Regions from separate parts of the Rhizobium sp. PL01 genome, predicted to be linked through region 1. Evidence: predicted binding sites of a transcription regulator. Region 1 holds the regulator's gene; each other region holds the start of a gene.
The links. The regulator PhoB, encoded in region 1, activates phosphate uptake and scavenging genes when phosphate is short. The targets are predictions, from matches to a motif close to TGTCATNNANCTGTCAT.
Positions count from the first base shown of each region.

Region 2: R6X40_RS15705 (DUF2794 domain-containing protein) is a predicted target of PhoB. The motif match lies at 1,909-1,925, and genes of this name have one in related genera.
Region 3: R6X40_RS15890 (DUF1868 domain-containing protein) is a predicted target of PhoB. The motif match lies at 2,047-2,063, and genes of this name have one in related genera.
Region 4: R6X40_RS27220 (esterase-like activity of phytase family protein) is a predicted target of PhoB. The motif match lies at 1,747-1,763, and genes of this name have one in related genera.

Region 1 covers NZ_JAWQUM010000005.1:172,908-177,696, reverse strand. The annotation lists gene R6X40_RS14060 (aspartate aminotransferase family protein) at 1-247, opposite strand, end outside; gene R6X40_RS14055 (GcrA family cell cycle regulator) at 681-1,214, shown strand; gene R6X40_RS14050 (VOC family protein) at 1,228-1,605, shown strand; gene phoB (phosphate regulon transcriptional regulator PhoB) at 1,627-2,310, opposite strand; gene phoU (phosphate signaling complex protein PhoU) at 2,418-3,128, opposite strand; gene pstB (phosphate ABC transporter ATP-binding protein PstB) at 3,206-4,021, opposite strand; gene pstA (phosphate ABC transporter permease PstA) at 4,034-4,789, opposite strand, start outside.
Region 2 covers NZ_JAWQUM010000006.1:67,934-72,722, reverse strand. The annotation lists gene R6X40_RS15715 (Bax inhibitor-1/YccA family protein) at 44-787, shown strand; gene R6X40_RS15710 (GNAT family N-acetyltransferase) at 922-1,479, shown strand; gene R6X40_RS15705 (DUF2794 domain-containing protein) at 1,481-1,888, opposite strand; gene R6X40_RS15700 (DUF1223 domain-containing protein) at 2,280-3,038, opposite strand; gene acnA (aconitate hydratase AcnA) at 3,231-4,789, opposite strand, start outside.
Region 3 covers NZ_JAWQUM010000006.1:106,789-111,577, forward strand. The annotation lists gene R6X40_RS15875 (hypothetical protein) at 1-33, opposite strand, end outside; gene rpmF (50S ribosomal protein L32) at 267-452, opposite strand; gene R6X40_RS15885 (glutathione S-transferase family protein) at 612-1,259, opposite strand; gene R6X40_RS15890 (DUF1868 domain-containing protein) at 1,256-1,993, opposite strand; gene mtgA (monofunctional biosynthetic peptidoglycan transglycosylase) at 2,100-2,876, opposite strand; gene R6X40_RS15900 (farnesyl diphosphate synthase) at 3,009-3,917, shown strand; yybP-ykoY riboswitch at 4,127-4,224, shown strand; gene R6X40_RS15905 (manganese efflux pump MntP family protein) at 4,304-4,789, shown strand, end outside.
Region 4 covers NZ_JAWQUM010000014.1:91,333-96,121, reverse strand. The annotation lists gene lon (endopeptidase La) at 1-1,001, shown strand, start outside; gene hupB (DNA-binding protein HupB) at 1,329-1,601, shown strand; gene R6X40_RS27220 (esterase-like activity of phytase family protein) at 1,813-4,005, shown strand; gene R6X40_RS27215 (MarR family winged helix-turn-helix transcriptional regulator) at 4,092-4,562, opposite strand; gene R6X40_RS27210 (exonuclease SbcCD subunit D) at 4,760-4,789, shown strand, end outside.

The sequences.
Region 1 (4,789 bases):
GGCGGCGGCTGAGGCTCTCCTGTCCGGGAACTTCATAGAGGTTCGACAGATGCCAGACCTTCTCCGCCTGCTCTTTCAATGCCGACACAAGATGTGGATGCGCGTGGCCGAGCGAGTTAACGGCAACACCGGCTGCAAAATCGAGATAGCGGGTGCCGTCCTCGGCGATCAGCCAGACGCCTTCACCGCGCTCGAACCGCAGGGGGGCGCGGGCATATGTGTCATAAAGCGGCGTGGCATCGGCCATGGCGCATGTCTCCTCAAACCATCACGGCAATTGTATAATCGGCGTCGTCAACAGGGCTGTGACCAACCCATAAAAACTCAAAATGCCGCCTTGCGGCGGCAGGGGCACTATCTTCACTTCGCAGTGCGATGTCAACAAAAGCCCATGATTTCCGGCAATTCGCGTACATACAGCGCTCGCAATTTTTTTAGCCGGATACCCTTGCAAAAATGCCACGCATGGCAAGCAAGTTGGGGAAAACTCAGAAATTGATTCGGTGGGATTCCCCGGACTCTTGTCAGGGAGTCCCCCGGGCTCTACGTTAAGAAACAATTACTAGAACGCATGCGGCGGACCTAGTCACCAAAAGTGTTATCGCGTTTCAGCCTCGGATACTATCCAGGGCTCGGTGGAGGATTCGACCATCACCAACGCTGGGAATGGAGACAAGACCATGAATTGGACTGACGAGCGGGTCGAAAAACTCAAGAAATTGTGGGCCGAAGGCTTGAGCGCGAGCCAGATCGCTGCACAGCTCGGCGGCGTCAGCCGTAATGCCGTTATCGGCAAGGTCCACCGGCTCTGCCTGCCAGGCCGCGCCAAGGCCGGCGGCAGCACTGCAACGGCCCGTGCGAAACGCCCGGCACCGTCCGCTGCACCCCGCGCACCGAGCTACACCGCGTCGCGCATGACCGCTACCCGTACAGTGACACGCACCACGGGCGCGACTGTCATGAAGGAAGAAGTCGAAATCGGCGCCATCGAGGATCAGGAAACGGCACCGGCCGGCAACAACGTTGTTATTCCGATGTCGCGCCGCCTCGTCCTGACCGAACTCACCGACCGCACCTGTAAGTGGCCGATCGGCGATCCGATGAAGGAAGAGTTCCACTTCTGCGGCAACGATTCCCCGGATACATCACCTTACTGCACATTCCATGCAAAGCTGGCTTACCAGCCGTCCGGCGAGCGTCGCCGGGCACGCTGAGGCCAGTTCGGCCGTGCGTTTCGTCAACCCCATCCCGTTCGTCCGGGATATCAGCATCTCGAAAATCTTCTATTGCGAGATGCTGGAATTGGCGATCAAACAAGACTTCGGCAATTTTGTCATGTTTGAAACGGGATTTGCCATCCATGACGGCAAATCCCTGGAAACGACGGTCTGGGGACAGCCGTCAGCGGTCACCCAACCGTATGGCCGACACAATATCCTGCTCTATTTCGAACATGATAATCTGGATGGGCTTTTCGAGCGCATCGGCGGCAACGTGAACCTCATCCACCCCATCGAGACGCAAGCCTGGGGGCAGAGGGTCTTCCGCTTTTACGATCCCGACGGGCATCCCATCGAGATTGGCGAACCGCCCGGCAACGCCTGACGGTCCTTCATCATACGAAACTCAGCTTTCCAACGAATAGCCCGCGCCACGCACAGTGCGGATCACGTCCAGCATGTTGGAAAAGTTCAGCGCCTTGCGCAACCGTCCGACATGGACATCAACCGTGCGCTCATCGACATAGATATCGTGCCCCCACACACCGTCCAAAAGCTGCGAGCGCGAAAAGACACGGCCCGGCGAGGCCATGAAGAACTCCAGCAGGCGGAACTCGGTCGGTCCAAGACGGACCTCGCGGGTCTTGCGATGGACGCGATGGGTTTCGCGGTCGAGTTCGATATCGCCGCATTTCAGCAGCGTTGACAGCACTTCGGGTTTGGCCCGGCGCAACATCGCCTTGACCCGCGCCATCAATTCCGGCGTCGAGAATGGCTTGACGACATAATCGTCAGCGCCAGTGGCGAGTCCGCGTACGCGCTCACTCTCCTCGCCGCGTGCCGTCAGCATGATGATCGGCAGACGTTCGGTTTCCGGGCGCTGGCGCAGGCGACGGCACAGTTCGATGCCGGAAACGCCCGGCAGCATCCAATCGAGGATCAAGAGATCGGGAAGGCGTTCCTGCAGGCGCATTTCCGCCTCGTCGCCACGATTGATCGTATCGACTTCGAACCCTTCGGCCTCAAGATTGTATCGGAGGAGGACGCTGAGCGCCTCTTCATCTTCAACAACGGCAATTCTTGGCAACATTCAGTTCAGCTCCTTGGCTCCCGGCCGGTTGGCCGAAGGCTTGCCGAGCGGCTCCAACGGCCGCTCGCGCAATTAGTGCGTAAGAATTTACTTACTTTATCGCGCGATCAATTGCCGATCGCGCCGACCGTGTTGGCCGTGTCATCCTTCGGACGTTCACCGACGGGCTGAGCACCGGTTGCCATGTAGTAGATGGTTTCGGCGATGTTGGTGGCGTGGTCGCCGATGCGCTCGATGTTCTTGGCGCAGAACAGCAGATGCGTGCAGGGTGTGATGTTGCGCGGATCTTCCATCATGTAGGTCAGGAGCTCGCGGAACAGCGACGTGTAGATCGCATCGATCTCGTTGTCGCGCTCGCGGATGCTGTTGGCCTTTTCCGGCGAACGGGACGCATAGACGTCAAGCACTTCCTTGAGCTGAACGAGCGCAAGCTCGGCCAGATGCTCCAGGCCGCGCGCCAGCTGACGCGGCAGGCTGGCGGTCGCGACCGCGATGACGCGCTTGGCGTTGTTCTTGCCGAGATCGCCAACCCGCTCGAGATCGGCTGCAATGCGGATCGATCCCATGATTTCGCGCAGGTCGGCCGCCATCGGCTGACGCTTGGCGATGGTGACGATCGCCTTTTCGCCGATCTGGCGCTCGGCCTCGTCGAGAATGGCGTCGTCGGAAATGACCTTCTGGGCAAGCGCCAGGTCGGAATTGACCAGAGCGCGCACGGATTCGGCCACCATCTGTTCGGCCAGGCCGCCCATCTCGGAGATGCGCCGGGTCAGGTACTTCAGATCTTCGTCGTAGACGGAAGCAATGTGCGTAGACATGATTGTTTTTCCTTGCGATCACAATCCGGGTTGGAAGACTGCCACCCTGCCCTCATGGGAGGGTGGCGAAAGCGTCCTCAGCCGAAGCGGCCCATGATGTAGTCCTGGGTCCGCTGGTCATCCGGATTGGTGAACATCTTGTCGGTGTCGTTTTCCTCGACGAGATTGCCGAGGTGGAACATGGCGGTGCGCTGCGACACACGAGCAGCCTGCTGCATCGAGTGCGTAACGATGACGATCGTGTAGTTTGTGCGCAGTTCGTGGATCAGTTCCTCGACCTTGGCGGTCGCGATTGGATCCAGTGCCGAGCACGGTTCGTCCATCAGGATGACTTCCGGGCTGACGGCAACGGCGCGTGCAATGCACAGGCGTTGCTGCTGACCACCGGAAAGACCGGTGCCGGATTCATGCAGGCGATCCTTGACCTCGTTCCAGAGACCAGCCTTCTGCAGGCTCGACTCGACGATCTGGTCCAGCTCTGCCTTGGTGCGGGCGAGACCGTGGATCTTCGGACCGTAGGTGACGTTCTCGTAGATCGACTTCGGGAACGGGTTCGGCTTCTGGAACACCATGCCGACGCGGGCGCGGAGTTCGACGACGTCGATGCTCGGGTCGTAGATATCACCTTCGTCCAGCGTGATCTTGCCGGTCACCCGGCAGCTGTCGATCGTGTCGTTCATACGGTTGAGTGTCCGCAGGAACGTCGACTTGCCGCAACCCGACGGGCCGATCAGCGCGGTTACGGTGTTTTCACGAACGTTGAGGTTAACATCGAAAAGCGCGCGCTTCTCGCCGTAATAAACCGAAACGTCCTTTCCGATCATCTTGAAGGGAACAGTGTTCATTTTCTGGTCCAGCGCCTTTTCAACTGCTGCTTCTGACATCATGTTCATGTTTCTACCTCACTACCAGCGCCGCTCAAAGCGACGCCGCAACAGGATTGCGCCAAGGTTCATGACGACGAGGAAGATCAAGAGGATCATGATCGCACCCGAGGTCCGTTCGACAAATGCACGTTCGGCTTCGTTGGCCCACATGTAGATCTGGACCGGCAGAGCAGTGGAAGGGTCCATCGGCGAGCCCGGGTAATCGACTACGAAGGCCACCATGCCGATCAGGAGCAGCGGCGCCGTTTCACCGAGTGCATGCGCCAGACCGATAATGGTGCCGGTCAGGACGCCCGGCATAGCGAGCGGCAGGACATGGTGGAAGATTGTCTGCATCTTCGAAGCACCCAGGCCAAGAGCGGCCGAGCGGATCGACGGCGGAACCGCCTTCAGCGCTGCACGGGTGGCGATGATGATCGTTGGAAGCGTCATCAATGTCAGCACGAGGCCACCAACAACAGCAGCCGAACGGGGCATGCCGGCAAAGTTGATGAAGATCGACAGACCAAGCAGACCGTAGACGATAGAGGGAACCGCCGCGAGGTTGTTGATATTGACCTCGATGAGATCGGTCAGCCTGTTCTTCGGCGCGAACTCTTCCAGATAGATCGATGCCGCGACACCGATCGGCAGGGCAAGCACCAGGACGATCAGCATCATGTAGAGCGAACCGAGGGCGGCAACACCGATACCTGCAGCTTCAGGCCGGCTCGAAGCACCATAGGTGAACAGGCCGGTGTTGAACTGCTTGGCCATCGCGCCGGTCTCAGTCAG
Region 2 (4,789 bases), on a different contig from region 1:
GCCCGACACCGTAAACTTAACCGGGGCTTTTAAAGAGGAAACAATGGCTGATCTTAGAAACTACCAAACCCGAATGTCGCCTGCCGGCGCACAGGCGGGGGCCGTAATCGACGAAGGTCTGCGCACCTATATGCTCAAGGTGTACAACCTGATGGCCCTCGGTCTGGCGATCACCGGTATCGCTGCCTACGCTGCGTTTCAGTTCGCTTTTGCGGACGGACAACTGACAGCGTTCGGGCAGGCGATCTATGTGAGCCCGCTGAAGTGGGTTGTCATGCTCGCACCGCTGGCTCTGGTGTTCTACATGAGCTTCCGCATCAATTCGATGAGCGTATCCGCCGCGCGGGCGACCTTCTGGGTCTATGCCGGTCTGATGGGTCTCTCGCTGTCGTCGATCTTCCTGATCTATACCGGCCAGAGCATTACCCAGACGTTCTTCATCACGGCCGCTTCGTTCGGCGCTCTGTCGCTCTACGGCTACACCACCAAGCGTAGCCTGTCGGGCATGGGTTCGTTCCTGATGATGGGCCTGTTCGGCCTGATCATCGCCTCGATCGTCAATATTTTCCTCGCCTCGTCGGCGCTTAATTTTGCGATCTCGGCTATCGGTGTTCTGATCTTCGCAGGCCTCACCGCCTACGATACCCAGAAGATCAAGGAAATGTACTTCGAAGCAGACAGTGAAGATGCCGCTGGCCGCAAGGCTATCATGGGCGCCCTGACGCTGTACCTCGACTTTATCAACCTGTTCCTGTTCATGCTGCGCTTCCTCGGAAACCGCAACTAATCCGGAACCGGATACTTCTGAAAAAGGCGGCTTCGGCCGCCTTTTTTGTTGGCCGCATTTTGGCAACGCCGCTCGGTTGAATGGGTGAACGCGATATGGCAGACGAGGGAGTAGTCTTCCAGACAGGTCTGCCCATGTCCTTTATCCTGCGCGATGCGACCCTATCTGACATTCCTGTTATCACCGGGATTTATCGGGAATCCGTGTTGAACGGTGTCGCGTCCTATGAAATGACGCCGCCGGGCGAAGCTGAAATGGCCTCGCGCTTTTCTGTCATCACCGGCAAAGGCTATCCCTATATTGCCGCAATCGATACCGATGGCGTGCTGCTTGGTTACGCCTATGCCTCGGCATTCCGGACCCGCACGGCCTATCGATTCATGGTCGAGGATTCGATCTATCTGGCGCCGGAAGCGCGCGGGCGCGGCGTGGGCAAAGCCCTGCTCTCCGAGCTGATCCTGCGCTGCACGGACCTCGGCTTCCGCCAGATGGTGGCTGTCATCGGCGGCGCACATCCTGCATCCGTCGCAGTGCATCGCGCGGCCGGTTTCGAGCATGGCGGGTTGATGAAGGGCACGGGTTTCAAGCACGGCCGCTGGCTCGATACCATCATCATGCAACTGGCGCTTGGCGAGGGCCTGACGAGCGATCCCGAACCGGGCCTCTATCCCGATACGCTCTACCGCAGCTGAATCAGGTCTTGATGACCTTCAGCATCTTGTCGAAGACTTTCAGCACCTGCTGCAGGTCGTGGCCGCGTTTCAGGATCATGCCGTGTGTATTGACGACGCTGAAGGCGCCCTGCTTGGCCGAAAGTTTCGGGTTCTTTTCAATCCGAAACAGCGGCATTTCACCGGAACGCTTAAAAACAGAGAAGATAGCCTTGTCGCGCAAGTGATCCATCGCATAGTCGCGCCACTCGCCGTCGCCCACCATGCGGCCATAGACCCGAAGGATCAGATCCAGTTCGCGGCGGTGGAAGGTGATGGGGAGCTGGTCCTGATTGCCGCTGCGATATTCGTGCAGATTAACAACCACATCGGACGATTTCTGCCTTTCGGAACGGGTCTCGCCTTGCGGCAAATCCGGCTGATCAGTCATCGGTACTCCGGCCTTATATTGTGACAGGACGGTTACAGTTTGCCTGACCTTGGCTGAAATGCAAGCCGCAAGGCGGGTCGCTGCGGTGGAAGACTTTTTTCATTGTGCCGCATTTCAAACAAATAGACGCCCCAATTCGCAAGGAAACTCCCCCTCGCTGGCACAAGGGAGTCCTTCCGAGTGTCCGGCCTGCATGTTTGTTTGGGGTTTTTCTGCCTTGAACGGGTGCAGCAATGGAGCGGCTAGCCAAAGCGCCCTTCGGGCGCGGTTGCTCCAGACGCCATGTCGAGTGGTTGCTTTCTGCAGCTGCGAAACGTGGCCGGTTCGGTCCGGCATCTTCGAACCCTCAGCCCCAGCCCCTCGATGCTGCCGGGCCGAACCATATTATGCGTCAGTTGGCGGTATTGTCCGCCATGACTGTCGTTGCGCCCAGGATAGCGCCCGGCGTTTCACTGTCCTTCATGGTCTGCAACAACACGGCACAGCCGCCGTTCTCTCCCTCGTTGAGGATGGAAGCGGGCAATACGAAAGAGGCAGGCTTGCCGTCCCACATTCCGATCGTCTGGATGTCGCGGACGGAATGCCAATAGGAAATCTTCCTGCCGCTGTTTTCGCCTTTCTTGACGTCGACAAGCTGCTGGCGATTGAAATAGACGACAACGACATTGGCTTTCCCCATGCCAGCGCCGATCTTGATATCGATCTCATCCTTGCGGACGCTGGCATCGACCGGAACAGCGAGGCCCTTTCCTGACGATTTCATCGCCGAAAGCCGATTGTTGATCCCGTCGATATCGGCACCATTGATATGGTCGCGGCCATTGAGCACCGCCTGCGGCGTATAGACGCCGCTGCGGCCGAACATTTTCGCGTAGGCATATTGCCGGGCGGTATTGTCCTTCGAGGCCAACGTATCGGTCCAGCCGAGATAGTTCCAGTAATCGACGTGATAGGACAGCGCCACAACCTTGCCGTCGTCGATCAGTGTCTTCAATGCCGCGTCTGCCGGCGGGCAGGAAGAGCAGCCCTGACTGGTGAACAGTTCAACAACGCCCGCCGGTTTTGCCACGTCCCCGGCGATAGCCGGCATCGCCGCAAGGCCAAGGCCACAGGCGAGCATGATGCGGCGAACGGAGCTTGATCCAGACATTGTGACTTCCATTTCAAGGGGTCGGCATTTCAGCAGTGTTGTACGGGTGTACAGTGTTTATCCGCATCCTTCATACGCCGCTGCTCTTTCAACAGAAAATCACGTTGGAGTGAGGTTCGCGGCTTCACCGATCACGAAAAAGCCGGGGCTCATGAAAGCCCCGGCTTCGTTCATGTCAGCATCAAGGATGCATCAGGCAGCGAGGTCGCGTAACACCGTCTGCAGGATGCCGCCATTGTTCATGTAAGTAACCTCATCCAGCGTATCGATGCGGCAGATCAGCGGAACGTCCTTCACCGTCCCATCGGCATAGGTGATCTTGGCGATGCGCTTTTCACGCGGCTGGACATTGCCGAGGCCGTCGATCGTGACGCTTTCGTCGCCCTTCAGGCCGAGCGATTCCCAGGTCGTGCCTTCCTCGAAGACGAAGGGCACGATGCCCATGCCAACGAGGTTAGAGCGGTGGATACGCTCGAAGGACTGAGCGATCACGGCCTTGACGCCGAGCAGGTTGGTGCCCTTGGCGGCCCAGTCACGCGACGAGCCGTTGCCGTATTCGACACCCGCGAAGATGACCAGCGGAACGCCTTCTGTTTTGTATTGCATGGCGGCGTCGTAGATCGACATCTCTTCCTTCGAAGGATAGTGGATCGTGTAGCCGCCTTCCTTGCCGTTCGGTCCCATCATGTGGTTGCGGATGCGGATATTGGCAAAGGTGCCGCGCATCATCACTTCATGGTTGCCGCGGCGCGTGCCGTACTGGTTGAAGTCGGCAATGCCGACGCCATGGTTGATCAGGTAGGCACCGGCAGGAGACGCAGCCTTGATCGAACCGGCCGGGGAGATGTGGTCGGTGGTGATCTTGTCGCCAAACAGGCCAAGGACGCGGGCGCCCTTGATGTCGGAAATGCCCGAACCGGTCTTGCCCATGCCGACGAAGTACGGCGGGTTCTGGACATAGGTCGAGTTGTCGTCCCAGGCATAGGTCTGGCCAGCCGGAACCTGAACCGCCTGCCAGTTGGCGTCGCCCTTGAACACGTCGGCATATTTCGACGCGTAGAGTGCGCGGGTGACGTATTTCAGGATGAATTCCTGGATTTCCTGCGACGTCGGCCAGACGTCCTTGAGGAAGACCGGCTTTCCGTCGCTGCCGATGCCGAGTGGCTCGGTGGTCAGATCCTTCTGGACCGTACCGGCCAGCGCATAGGCGACGACCAGCGGCGGCGAAGCGAGGTAGTTCGCCTGAACGTCCGGCGAGATACGGCCTTCGAAGTTACGGTTGCCCGAGAGAACGCCGGACATGATCAGGCCCTTCTCGTTGATCGTCTTCGAGATCGGCGCCGGCAGTGGGCCGGAATTGCCGATGCAGGTCGTGCAGCCGAAGCCGACGAGGTTGAAGCCGAGCGCATCAAGCGAGGTCTGCAGGCCGGACTTGGCGAGATACTCGGCGACGACCTGGCTTCCCGGTGCCAGCGAGGTCTTCACCCACGGTGCTGACTTCAGGCCCTTGGCGACAGCATTGCGGGCGAGAAGGCCGGCAGCGATGAGAACCGAAGGGTTGGACGTGTTGGTGCAGGAGGTGATGGCGGCAATCGCCACATCGCCGTGGCCTATATCGTAATCCGCGCCTTCGACGGCATATCGCATGTCGAGCTGGCCCGGCTTCTTGTATTCGCCCTCGAGCGAGCCAGCAAAACCGGATGCGATGTTTTCGAGCGGGATGCGGCCTTCCGGACGCTTCGGGCCGGCCA
Region 3 (4,789 bases), on a different contig from region 1:
CGGCAGGATCAGCAATGGAATGGCGGCAATCATCAGCAATGGCTCCCAGTTTCTCGCGCCAGCCTCTCCGGCCGGGCGTTGATCGATATGTGCCTCACGACGCAACGAGCGTCAAGAAATGGCCGTGGAGCCAGATAGGGCAAGGATCTGGGAAGACTAGGAAAAACGGCCAATACGATACAGCGCAATTCTCCCGGTATGCAGGCAACAGAAAAAGGGCCGGCGAAAAGCCAGCCCCTTCAATAACAGCCTGACGGCACCGCTGATTAAGCGGAAGCCTTCGGGGTCAGAACCTGACGGCCGCGATACATGCCTGTCTTCAGGTCGATGTGGTGCGGGCGGCGCAGTTCGCCGGAGTTCTTGTCTTCGATGTAGGTCGGTGTCTTCAGCGCATCAGCGGAGCGGCGCATGCCACGCTTGGACGGGCTTGTTTTTCTTTTAGGTACAGCCATTTCATACTCCACTTATCGGGCAAAACTCTGTTTCACAGCCAGTCTGTTGGCCGGGAAAAACAGATGTCAATCTCGGAATTTGCCGGGCTTATACATGCCCCACAGGCATTTGACCAGTCCCTGCAGGCATTTTTTCGTAAGCCCTGGCCGGGAAAAGCATCAGGCCTCGTCTTCCGATACGATCCAGGTTTCCTTCAGCGCCGCCGCCTGCCACTTCTGGAAGGCCGGATGGGTCTTCACCGCATCCATGTATTCGAGCGAGACGGGATTACGCGTGAGGTCGTAGACCTCGAAACGATTGACCACCGGCGCAAACATCGCGTCAGCTGCGGTAAAGCGGCCGAACAGAAATGGACCGCCTGAGCGGGCGACGGCCTCGCGCCAGATCGTCTCGATCCGCTCGACATCCTCCAGGACGCCATCCGGCAAATCGATTGCCTGCTTCTCGCGGCGCATGTTCATCGGACACGCATTGCGCAACGCCCGAAAACCGGAGAGCATCTCCATCGAATAGCTGCGGGCAACAGCACGTTCGGCTGCTTCTTTCGGCCAAAGCCCGGCATCCGGAAAAAGCTCGGCGGCATATTCGATGATCGCCAACGATTCCCAGACACGCAGATCACCATGATGCAGGACGGGGACACGGCCGGTCGGAGAGATTTCCTTGAATTTCGGGTTTCCGGCCGGAAAATCGAACGGAATGAGGACATCGTCGAACGGAATGCCACAGGCTTCCAGCGCGAGCCATGGCCGCAGCGACCAGGACGAATAGTTCTTGTTGCCGACATAGAGCGTGAGCTTGGTCATGGCGCATTCCTTAGTGTCTTATATTGAGATTCGAAGACAACGAGTTCCTCGAAATGGTTCATGTCTTCAAACGAGCAAAAAGCCGGAGGATCGAGATCGACGACAGGCGACCGTTCCTTGAGATAGGCCAGTTGCTCCGCTAGCATCTCCTGCCAACGCGGCAGCGCCGGATCAGCAAGCCAGTCGATAATATACGCGAAAGTGATGTGGAACACGTAATCGTCATGATCCGGATGGCGATAGCCAAAAACCCCCGCAAAGGTGTCACGCCATTCGCGCAAGCACTGCCGGTCATCCACACTATCCCCTTCAAGGGTCAGTCCAAGCGGCGTGACCTCGGTAATGCGTGCACGAAAAGGCGAGAGCGGCGCGAAATTCCTCAGCTTGTCGCGAAAGTGGGCCGTCATAACATCGATTGGCGCATCAAGAGCCATATCGGCTGGCCAGTAAGGCGGCTTGCGGCGATATTCGATGATGCCCTGGAAGATTGTCATGTGCAGACTGGAAGCATGCGTGAAGGCGAACTGATCGGCTTCTGGCATCGCCATCAATCGATGGCGCACGGCAAGGATGGCGGCATGGGAAGATGTCCCGGCACTGACATGGGAAACCACGGTGTTGCCGCGCTCTTGTAGGAAACAGCCATCGGCGGCGTAGCGAGTTCCGAAATGTCGCGGCGAGGCACTGTTGGCGCTCCGGGCAAAGGTGAGAAGAGACGGATCAATCGAGACCATAGGATAATCGAGCCTTTTCGAGGATAGCAACGAGGCCCGGATGCCCGAATTTCACAACGTCAGGATGACACCATCCCAAACCGCGCTCCAATGAAAAGGCTTGATCTCACTCATAAAGACATTTGATATATTCACCGGACCGGCTGGCGCGGCGCTCGATCAGCGAGGCGAGGCTGCGCAGACCACGGCCTGGCTTGCCAGCGTTGCGCTCATATGGATTGGGCAGGGATACAGCAAGAAGTGCTGCCTGGCGCTTGGTGAGCTTTGCAGCCGGAACGCCGAAATGATGTTTTGCCGCCGCTTCAGCACCATAGATGCCAGGCCCCCACTCGGCGACGTTGAGATAGAGCTCCATCATCCTCTGTTTGCTCCAGACAAAATCGGACGCCAGCGCCAAAGGCAGTTCCATGCCCTTGCGAATGAAAGAACGGCCATTCCACAAAAACAGGTTCTTTGCCGTCTGCATCGGGATTGTCGAGGCACCACGGGTGGATTCGCCCTCCAGCGCATCATTGACCACGCCGCGCATCTGTCTCCAATCGACGCCGTCGTGAAGACAGAACTGGCCATCCTCCGACATCATCACTGACTGCACGAGATTGGGCGAAATATCCTCGAACGAGACCCACTGGCGATCATAGCCACGCAGCAGCACGAGATCGCGCAGCATCAGCGTCGAAATCGGATGAATGAAGCTCGGCGCATAGAGGATGATCAGAACATAGGGCAATAGGACAATCGCAACGGCGATCAGCAGAATCTGGCGCCAGCGCCGACGCAGGGCCTGCCCCCATCCCCGCGAACGGCTGGACGGCACGTCTTCTTCCTCCCCCCGAGTTTCCGGTACGATGTCCACGCCTGAAACGCCCGCCTGATGATCCATCCAATTTTCATAGAACAACGGCGGATAAAATTGAACGGTTTTCTCGGTAACGCACAGCAAGCCACGCATGCGGTTACAGATATGGTAAAATCCCGTTGCCAGCGGGCGCGCAGTCATGCCAAACAGCGCCGCATGAGCGAGACATCCTTTGAAATCCGCCTGAAGACCAGCGCCGCAGAGATCGAGACCTGCCTGATCGGCATTCTTCACGAAAAACCACAGGCAGACGAGATCGCCCGGCCCGCACCGCTCGTCGCTGCAATGCGCCATGGATTGCTGAACGGAGGCAAGCGGCTGCGCCCATTCCTGGTAATGGAAAGCACGGCATTTCTTCGTGGCGACCGGCAGGCGGCCCTGCGCATCGGCGCAGCACTCGAATGCGTTCACAGCTATTCGCTTGTCCATGACGACCTGCCCGCCATGGACGATGACGATCTCCGCCGCGGTCAGCCGACCGTGCATATCGCCCATGGCGAGGCCAATGCGATCCTTGCTGGCGACAGCCTTTTGACCTTGGCCTTCGATATTATCGCCGCCCCGGAAACCAATCTTACCGACCGGCAGAAGACCGAACTGGTTCTGGCCCTCGCTCGCGCCTCTGGCATCGGCGGCATGGCCGGCGGGCAGGCGCTGGATCTGGCAGCAGAAACATCGGCACCGGACGAGGCGGCAATCGTCACGTTGCAGGCGATGAAGACCGGCGCGCTGATCCGCTTTGCCTGCGAGGCAGGCGCCATCATTGCAGGAAGCAGCGCTGACGAGCGGCGGCTGATGCGCACCTATGGCGAGACGATCGGCCTTGCCTTCCAGCTGGCCGACGACCTGCTTGACCTGACAGCAGACGCCCAGACGATGGGCAAGGCGACCGGCAAGGATGCGGCCCGTGGCAAGGGTACGCTTGTCTCTCTACGCGGTCAGGCCTGGGCGGAAACCCGGCTGGCAGCTCTCGTCGCAGATGCGGCCGTCCTGCTTGAGCCATTCGGCGCACGCGCGGATATTCTCAACGAGACTGCCCGCTTCATCGCCAACCGAAGCCACTGACCCCGACGGCCGGGGATCGGTCTTTCAACGCGAGATTCCACTCCAAACAGACGCTGAAATGCGCTGCACCTGCTTGTCCAGCAGGGAGCATAGTTGCACCTGATATTGCCTCCTCTGTCTTGGATTTATGCACTAATGCATATTCTAAGCTGCTGTAATAAAAGGAATTTTAACTTAGCCTTATTGACAGACAAACCAGCTTGAACTATCCCTCCCGCATCGGGGAGTAGCCACTGCATATCCCTGCAGGATCGTATCAACATGCTTGCGCCCATGCGCATGGTGCGATCGGCCGAGACACTCGGCCCGGCAAGACCGTGGCGTAGATGCCTTGCCGGACAGGCAACAACGCCCGGTTTCCAACGTCCGCTTCGAAAGCCAGTTTCATGTCGCCATTTACCATTGCCGTGCTGGCATTCAGCATGTCTGTCGATGCCTTTGCTGTTGCCGTTGGCCGGGGTGCGGCGATCGGCCGTCCGCAATTCCGCGAAACGATGCGCACCGGTCTCGTCTTCGGCATTATCGAAGCCATTACCCCGATCATCGGCTGGGCGGCCGGCGTTGCCGCCAGTCAGTTTGTCCAGGCGATCGACCACTGGATTGCATTCGGACTGCTTGGAATCGTCGGCATTCACATGATGTATGCCGCGACGCAAAAGAGCGAAGCTGCCGAATCTGCCCATTTGTCCCTGCCCCTTCTGATGGCGACAGCGGTTGGAACCAGCCTCGACGCCATGGCCGTCGGTGTTTCGCTGGCCTTTCTCGACGTCAATATCTTCGTGATTGCAGCCGCCATTGGCTTCGCGACCTTCCTGATGTCTTCTGGCGGCATGCTGGTTGGCCGCCTGATCGGCGAGCGTTTCGGGCGCATC
Region 4 (4,789 bases), on a different contig from region 1:
CGGCAAACACGCTTAACATCCCTGCACCGTTGATGGACCGCATGGAAGTGATCCGGATTGCCGGCTACACGGAAGAAGAAAAGCTGGAAATTGCCAAGCGGCACCTTTTGCCGAAGGCGATTGCCGACCACGCGCTTCAGCCGAAGGAGTTCTCGATCACCGACGGTGCCTTGTCGGCGATCATCCAGACCTACACCCGCGAAGCCGGTGTGCGTAGCCTTGAGCGCGAGCTGATGAAGGTTGCCCGCAAGGCCGTCACGGAAATCCTGAAGGGTCGCACCGACAAGGTTGAAGTGACTGCCGAGAACATCAACGACTATCTTGGTGTTCCACGCTATCGCCACGGCGAAGCCGAACGCACCGACCAGGTCGGTGTCGTCACTGGTCTCGCCTGGACGGAAGTTGGTGGTGAGCTTCTGACGATCGAAGGCGTCATGATGCCCGGCAAGGGCCGCATGACGGTGACCGGTAACCTGCGCGACGTGATGAAGGAATCGATTTCGGCTGCGGCATCCTATGTCCGCTCGCGTGCGATCGACTTCGGCATCGAGCCGCCACTGTTCGACAAGAGCGATATCCATGTGCACGTGCCGGAAGGCGCGACGCCGAAGGACGGTCCGTCCGCCGGTGTGGCCATGGCAACCGCGATCGTGTCGATCATGACCGGTATTGCCGTCAACAAGGATGTGGCGATGACGGGTGAAATCACCCTGCGCGGCCGTGTCCTGCCGATCGGTGGCCTGAAAGAAAAGCTGCTCGCAGCCCTTCGCGGTGGCATCAAGAAGGTGCTGATCCCGGAAGAAAACGCCAAGGATCTGGCGGATATTCCGGACAACGTGAAGAACAATATGGAGATCGTTCCGGTCTCGCATATTGGCGAGGTTCTGCAGCACGCTCTGTTGCGGGTTCCGGTGGCAATCGAATGGGATCCTGCCAAGCAGGCCGTGCCGATTGCGGCAGCCGATCCGGCCGATGATGCCGGCGCGTCGATTGCCCACTAACGCGCCGTGCGTCTTTATGGACGCACAAAGAACGCACTAGACTTTGTCTCTACGCACCGGCCCGAAAATCATTCCGATTTTCGGGCCGGTGTCGTTTGGACTTGACTTGAGTTCGAACTGGTGCCTGCCGCAGGTTGTGCACTGATTTGGAACGGAAACAGTGGAAGACCGGCATTTTTGCCGGTCTTTTTTATGTAAAACCTCCCGCAAAGCCTTGCATTCCATGGGATTCGGAGCGATTGGGTTTGCCAAGGCGGGGGTCGCGCGTATGCTGCTCCCGGCTTGAAAATTGAGTCGTTTCGAACCAGTATTGAAAGGGGTGGAAACATGAACAAGAATGAGCTCGTGTCCGCAGTTGCCGAGAAGGCCGGACTCTCGAAGACAGATGCATCTTCTGCAGTTGATGCAATCTTCGACGTTATCCAGGCAGAACTGAAGAACGGCGGCGACGTTCGCCTCGTTGGCTTCGGCAACTTTTCGGTCAGCCGCCGCGAAGCATCTAAGGGTCGTAACCCGTCCACCGGCGCAGAAGTCGATATCCCTGCCCGTAACGTGCCGAAGTTCTCGGCCGGTAAGGGTCTCAAGGACGCCGTGAACTAAGTTTCATGTTTCGTCTGCAGCACCGTGGCGAAGACGCCAACGGTTCGATAGCAGGTTGATTTGAGGCCCGGGTTTTCCCGGGCCTCTTTTCGTTTGAGTCTATGGCTTTTGTCTCTCGCCTTGCTGTTGTCTAATATACGCTGGCTGTCATGCGGGTGTTACACTGCGCGATCAAAACCCCTCCGTATTCATTGATCAGGAGGGACATCCCGTGAAGACATTTTCGCTCACCGCAGCACTCGCTGCCGTGCTCGCTGCTTCGACCGTGTCGGCCGTCAGCGCAGAACCCGTATTTAATCGTATTGCCTCGTTCGCCGTCGCCGACAATCTGCCTGAGGGCACTGACAAGAACTCCGTGACCTCGGCTGAAATTGTCGCCGCCAGCGAGGACGGCAATACGCTCGTCTATTCCGACAGCCCGAACAAGGCGATCGGTTTCATTGACATTACCGATGCAAAGGCCCCGAAGGCCGGTGGTTCCGTTGCTTTCGACGGCGAGCCAACCTCGGTCACTTTCGCTGCCGGCAAGGCGCTCGTGGCGATCAACACCCGCGAAAGCTTCGTCAAGCCGTCGGGCATGCTTGCTCAGGTCGATCTCGCTTCAAAGGCCATCGACACGACATGCGACCTCGGCGGCCAGCCTGATTCGATCGCCCTCAACAAGGACAAGACCCTCGCTGCGATCGCCATCGAGAACGAGCGTGATGAAGAGGTCAACGACGGTGCCATCCCGCAGATGCCGGCTGGTGATCTGGTCCTCCTTTCGCTCAAGGACGGCGTTGTCGATTGCGGTTCGATCAAGCACGTCACGCTGACCGGACTTGCCGACGTTGCTGGTGATGATCCGGAACCGGAGTTCGTTTCCTTCAACAGCCTCGATGAGGTTGCAGTTACCCTTCAGGAAAACAACTATGTCGTCATCGTCGACGGCAAGACCGGCGCCGTGAAGTCGCACTTCTCGGCCGGTACTGTCAGCCTCGAAGGCATCGATACCAAGAAGGACGGCGCGCTGAAGTTCACCGGCGAGATGAAGGATGTCGCCCGCGAGCCTGACGCTGTTAAGTGGCTGGACGACAACCGTCTCGTCGTCGCCAATGAAGGCGACTGGAAGGGCGGCGCACGCGGCTTCACCATCTTCGACAAGACCGGCAAGGTTCTTTACGAAAACGGTGCTGCTTTCGAGCGCGAGATCGCCAAGATCGGCCACTACCCGGACAAGCGCAACAAGAAGGGTGTCGAACCGGAAGGCCTGGAAGCAGCCAAGTTCGGTGATGACAACCTGTTCTTCGTGCTTGCCGAGCGCGCGTCTATCGTCGGCGTGTTCAAGGACACCGGTGCCGAGCCTGAGCTTCTTCAGCTCCTGCCCTCGGGTATCGCTCCGGAAGGCGCCGTTGCCATTCCAAGCCGCAACCTGTTCGTCACTGCCAACGAAGCCGACCTCGTGGAAGACGGCGGCGGTCGCTCGCACGTCATGATCTATGAACGTGCGGAAGGCGTACCCGCCTATCCGCAGATCGTCTCCACCGAGAAGGACGGCGAACTGATCGGCTTTGGCGCGCTTTCGGGTCTCGCTCCTGTCAAGGACAAGCCGGGCATGCTCTATGCGGTCAACGATTCGTTCTACGCGTCGCAGCCGACGATCTTCACGATCGACGCTACCGCAAAGCCTGCGAAGATCGTCGATGCCCTGCGCATCACGCGCAATGGCGCCGCGGCCCAGAAGCTCGACAGTGAAGGCCTGACGCCAGACGGTGAGGGCGGCTTCTGGCTCGCCAATGAAGGTGACGCCGACAAGCTCTATAGCCACGCGATCATCCACGTGAACAAGAAGGGCGAGATCGAAAAGGAAATCGCCATTCCCGCCGAGCTGCGTGCCGGTGAGAAGCGCTTCGGCTTTGAAGGCATCACCAGCGTCGGCAAAGGCGACGACATGATGCTGTGGATGGCCGTTCAGCGCGAATGGGGCGACGACGAGAAGGGTTTTGTGAAGCTCGTCTCCTACAAGCCGTCGTCCAAAGAATGGGGCGCCGTGCGCTACCCGCTCGAAAAGACGGAAAGTGGCTGGGTTGGCTTGTCCGAAATCACGGCCTATGGCGACTACGCCTATATCATCGAGCGTGACAACCTGATCGGTCAGGCTGCCAAGCTGAAGAAGCTCTACCGCGTAGCATTGGCCGACCTGAAGCCGGCCAAGCTGGGTGGCGCACTGCCCGTGGTCAAAAAGGAAGAGGTCCGTGACCTCATTCCCGACCTCAAGGCACTGAACGGCTACGTCATCGACAAGGTTGAAGGCTTCACCGTCGATGCGGCCGGCAATGGCTTCGTCGTCACCGACAATGATGGCGTTGACGACTCGTCGGGCGAAACCTTGTTCTTCTCGATCGGTACGATGAACGCGATGTAAGCGCTTCTCTACTGGTAACGGAAAAGGCCGGAACATGATGTTCCGGCCTTTTTTAATTTAACCTGATAAGACCGGCGAAAGGCACGCTACTGAGCGGCCGTTTCGTTCGCCCCTTCGGCTTCCTTGCGCTTGCGGATTTCATCCGCCTTGGCCACCAGACGGCTGACGATATCGTGCATCTGGTCGAGCTGCTGATCGTCGAGTGCAGAGAAGATTTCCTCGATCAGCTGCTTTCGCGGGTGTTCGGCTGCTTCGAGAACGACGCGGCCGACATCGGTGATCGAGACGATCTTGGCCCGGCGGTCTTCTGGATCGGGCTTGCGTACGACAAGCTTATCGCGCTCCAGCCCGTCGATGGCTTCCGTCACCGTCCGTGGTGCAAAATTCAGCGCCCCGGCGATATCGGTCGACCGACAGGGGCCAAGCTTGCTCAGGAAAAACAGGAACTTGCTGCGCGCCAGCGACACGCCTTCCTCCGTCATCGATTCGTTGATGAGGCGGTGGACGCGATGGTAAAGCTCAAAGAGCTTGTCGGAGACTTCGAATGTGGATTTCATGATGTTTCATATGGATATTATGAGGGGCCATGTCAAATGACGGTATTGTTGACGGTGTAGTCAAGTCTAATTCGGGACCCTTGCGCCAAGGTCCCGCATCTCCCCAATAATGTTGCTGTGCTGAAAGGGCTGAATAGACCCGTTGGCAGGGCACGCGCGGCATTGACGCAAGGCCGGACGGCAGGCCATGGTCGGCTATGCCATTTCGCTTCGTTCATACCGCCGAC